Regions from separate parts of the Vogesella facilis genome, predicted to be linked through region 2. Evidence: riboswitches for the same ligand, from Rfam matches in the RefSeq annotation. Region 2 holds a riboswitch; the other holds the start of a gene.
What was found. A riboswitch is a leader RNA that binds a small molecule or an ion and turns the genes downstream of it on or off. The one in region 2 is predicted to bind cobalamin.
Positions count from the first base shown of each region.

Region 1: another riboswitch for cobalamin. It lies ahead of ACFOLG_RS03385 (HoxN/HupN/NixA family nickel/cobalt transporter); the one in region 2 lies ahead of ACFOLG_RS08175 (TonB-dependent receptor domain-containing protein).

Region 1 is NZ_JBHRXN010000009.1:113,191-115,385, reverse strand. Features, by position in the region: gene cobD (threonine-phosphate decarboxylase CobD) at 1-543, shown strand, start outside; cobalamin riboswitch at 557-736, shown strand; gene ACFOLG_RS03385 (HoxN/HupN/NixA family nickel/cobalt transporter) at 839-1,894, shown strand; gene ACFOLG_RS03380 ((2Fe-2S) ferredoxin domain-containing protein) at 1,944-2,195, shown strand, end outside.
Region 2 is NZ_JBHRXN010000020.1:34,093-36,287, reverse strand. Features, by position in the region: gene cobT (nicotinate-nucleotide--dimethylbenzimidazole phosphoribosyltransferase) at 1-777, opposite strand, end outside; cobalamin riboswitch at 925-1,125, shown strand; gene ACFOLG_RS08175 (TonB-dependent receptor domain-containing protein) at 1,249-2,195, shown strand, end outside.

The sequences.
Region 1 (2,195 bases), on a different contig from region 2:
CGCGGCGGCTGGCTGATCGTCGATGAGGCGTTCATGGACTGTGCGCCCGCCGACAGCCTGGTACCGCAAAGCGGGGCTGCGGGCCTGATCGTGCTGCGCTCGCTCGGCAAGTTCTTCGGCCTTGCCGGCGTCAGGGTCGGCTTCGTATTCGCCTGGCGCGAACTGCTCGACGCCTTGCGCGAGGCCCTGGGACCCTGGACGCTGGCGGGGCCGGCGCGCGCCGCGGCCCGGCTTGCCCTGCTCGATACCGGCTGGCACGCCGACACGCGCAGCCTGCTCGCGGCCGAGGGAAACCGCCTCGCCACCCTGCTGCACGCGCATGGCCTGCCGCCAAGCGGCGGCACAGCGCTGTTCCAGTGGCTGGACCACCCGCAAGCGCCCGCCCTGCATGAATTCCTGGCACGGCGGGGCATACTCTGCCGCTTTTTCGCCGGGTCGCACAGCGTGCGCTTCGGCCTGCCGGCCGACGAGCCAGGCTGGCGGCGCCTCGCAGACGCGCTGCAGGCCTTTCACGCCGCCCGGCAGGGTTCCCATTCCAGCTAGCGTCACGTATCATCCGCCACCAGCAAATGATGGCGCCCATACGGGTTAAACGGGAATGCGGTTCAATGCCGCAGCTGCCCCCGCAACTGTAAGTGACGAGCCAGCGCAACAGCACCACTGGGCCCAACCCGGGAAGGTCGCGCACCGGCAATGACGCACGAGCCAGGAGACCGGCCATCACTTTCAGTCGACGTGGGTTGAAACCGGGCGGGGTGTACCGGGGGATAACAGCGAACGGCCGAAACCAGTCGTTCAGTCCTCTCTCGCGGCGATACTCCTAGTTGAGGTATCTCATATGGCTTCGCTGCACGCTGCCCGATCCGTCCGGCGGACACTGTCCACCAGCCGGGCCTCCGCCTTGCTGCTGCTGGGCCTTGTTGCGGCCAACCTGCTCGCCTGGAGCTGGGCGCTGACCGCCTTCAGCGGCCACCCCGCCCTGCTCAGTACCGCCCTGCTGGCCTACCTGTTCGGTCTGCGCCACGCGGTGGACGCCGACCACATCGCCGCCATCGACAATACCGTGCGCAAGCTGATGCAGCAGCAGCAGCGCCCGCTTGGCGTGGGCTTCTTCTTCTCGCTGGGCCATTCGGCCGTGGTCATCATCGCCGTCGCACTGATCGTGTTCGCCACCGCCACCCTGCAGAGCCACGTCATCGGCTTCAAGCAGATCGGCAGCGTGATCGGCACCAGCGTGTCGGCACTGTTCCTGCTGGGCATCGCCCTGATCAACCTGTCGGTGCTGCGCGACGTGTGGCAGCACTTTCGCCGCGTCCGTCGCGGCGAACGCATCGACGAAGCGCAACTCGACCTGCTGCTGGGCAATCGCGGCCTGCTGGCCCGCATGCTGCGCCCGCTGTTCCGGCTGGTAACGAAGAGCTGGCACCTGTTCCCGATCGGCTTCCTGTTCGGGCTGGGCTTTGACACCGCCACCGAAATCGGCCTGTTCGCCATGGCTGCCGCCCATACCAGCGACGGCATCCCCCTGTGGCACCTGATGGTGTTTCCGGTGCTGTTCACCGCCGGCATGGCGCTGATCGACACCATCGACAGCATGCTGATGGTCGGCGCCTACGGCTGGGCCTTCGTCAACCCGGTGCGCAAGCTCTGGTACAACCTGACCATCACCCTGATATCGGTAATCGTTGCCGTGGCGATTGGCGGCCTGGAAGCACTGGGGCTGATCGCCGACCGCTTCGCGCTGTCCGGCGGCGTATGGGACTGGATCACCGCGCTCAACGAGAACCTGGCCCACTTCGGCTACTTTGTGATTGCACTGTTCATGGCGAGCTGGGCAATCTCGGCCGCCATCTACAAGTGGAAGCGCTTCGACAGCCTGACCGAAGCGCGCTAACCCTTAGCCGGACGCCCCGTCGCGTCCGGCACATTCCCGCCGCGACCCAATGAGAACCCACGACAAACACGTGCTGATGTGCACCGGCCCGCGCTGTACCGAAAACGGCGCCGAGGCCGAGGCCATGTTCAAGCAGCTCGGCCAGGCCATAGACGCCTGCGAAGGCCTGCGCGCCAAGCGCACCCGCACCCATTGCTTCGCCGTCTGCAAGGAAGGCCCCATCGTCGCCGTGTACCCGGACGGCACCTGGTACCGCAAGGTGGACGCCAGCGCCATCCAGCGCATCGTCAGCGAACACCTG
Region 2 (2,195 bases):
GCTGATGAAGCCATCCAGCAGCAGCGGCACGCCCTGCGCCGCGCCTTCCAGGTAGAAGCCGGCGATGGCGGCGATTTCCAGCCCGCCCAGCTCGGCCAGCAGCGCCTGGCCGTCCAGATCCGGCGCCACGCGCGCCAGCGCGTCGGCCACCACCTGGCGCTTGTGCGCCAGCGCGGTATCACCCACGCCGGTGCCGCGGCCGACGATGGCCTCCGGGCTGTGGCCGCTTAGCCGGCAGATCAGCGCCGCCGACGGCGTGGTGTTGCCGATGCCCATGTCGCCGGCGATCAGCAGGTTGGCGCCGTCGGCAATGGCGCGGCGCGCGGCCATGCGGCCAACCTCCAGCGCGGCGGCGCACTGCTCGGCGCTCATCGCCGGCTCGCGGCGGATGTTGCCGCTGCCGGCGCGCACCTTGGCGTGCACGATGGGTAGAGCGGCCAGGTCGGCAGCCACGCCGGCATCCACCACTTCCAGTCGCGTCTGATTGGCGCGCGCCAACACGCTGATGGCGGCGCCGCCGTGCACGAAGTTGGCCACCATGGCGGCGGTGACCTCCGGCGGGTAGGCGGACACGCCGTCGGCGCACACGCCGTGATCGCCGGCGAACACGGTGATGGCTGGCTGCAGCGGCTGCGGGATGTCGCGGCCTTGCAGGCCGGCTAGGGTGATGGCGAGTTCTTCCAGCTTGCCCAGGCTGCCGGCGGGTTTGGTCAGCTGTTGCTGGCGCGCTGCGGCGGCGTGACGGGCGGCGAGATCGGGGGCGGGGATGCGGGGCATGGGGTTTCCTTGCTGCCGCGGCGCGCATTGGCGCGCAGCCGGCGGATGATGATGGCGCGACCATACGGCAGGCCCCGCCCGCTGGCAATGTCTTGCGCCGGAATAAGCAAATCGCCGCGCGCTGCGGCAGCCACTGCCGGCAGCGGGTATAATCTGTGTCCTGCAGGTGTCCGGCATGTAACAGGCCGGATGAAACGGGAAGCCGGTGCAAGTCCGGCGCTGTCCCCGCAACGGTAAGGCCTGATGACGCGCGTCATCCAGGAGCGACCACAAGCCACTGCCCGATGGGCGGGAAGGCGTCGCCCCGCACGGCCCAGCCCGGAGACCGGCCTGCAGTCGGACGCGGCGGAATCGCGTCCATGCTGGAGCATCGCGGGGAGGCGATCTGACAGTTCGCAGCTATTCCCACCGCTTGCGTGCGTCCTTGTATTTCTCCGCACTCCGTTTTTTTCTACCTGGAGTGTGACTCAAATGTTCAACTACAAACCGTTGGCCGCGCTGGTAGCGCTGGCCTGTGCCCCGGCCGCGCTGGCCGCCTCCGTTACCCAGCTGGATGAAGTGGTGGTGACTGCCACGCGCGTATCGACCCCGGTTGCCAAGGTGCTGTCCGATGTGACCGTGCTGGGCCGCGAGGAAATCGAGCAGTCCGGCAGCCTGAGTCTGCCGGAGTTCCTGGCACGGCAGGCAGCGGTGGAAATCTATAACAACGGTGGTGAAGGCAAGTCCGGCGGCATCTATCTGCGTGGCACCAATTCCGGTCATGTGTTGGTGCTGGTGGATGGCATGCGGATTGTGTCTGCTACCGCGGGTAGCACTTCGCTGCAGTACATCCCGCTGGCGGCGGTGGAGCGCATCGAGATTGTGCGCGGCCCAGCGTCCAGCCTGTATGGTGCCGACGCCATCGGTGGCGTGATCCAGATTTTCACCAAGAAAGGCGACGGCGAGCCGAACGTGCAGACCAATGTCGGTGTTGGTTCAGATGGCAAACGCCAGGTCGGTGCCGGCATCAGTGGCAAAACCGGTAGCACCAGCTATAGCCTGGCATTCGACCACAACCAGACCAATGGTTTTTCGGCAACCAATTCTGGGGTGTCCTACGGCTATAACCCGGATCGTGACGGTTACGACAACACTACTTATTTGGCCAGCGTGCAACACGAGTGGGCTGCCGGTCACAGCATTGGCGTAACGCTATACCAGACCGAGGCGATTTCCGAGTACGACTCCAGCCCTGACGCGCAGGATGAAGAACATGCCCGTCTAGCCGGCCAGAGTGTGGAGCTGAAGGATCAGCTAACCGGCGACTGGCTGAGCACATTGCGCTACAGCCATACTGATGACCGTTCCATCAGCTACACCAATGGCAACTTCGACCAGTCTGACAGCACCTTTGAAACCCGTCAGGATGAATGGCTGTG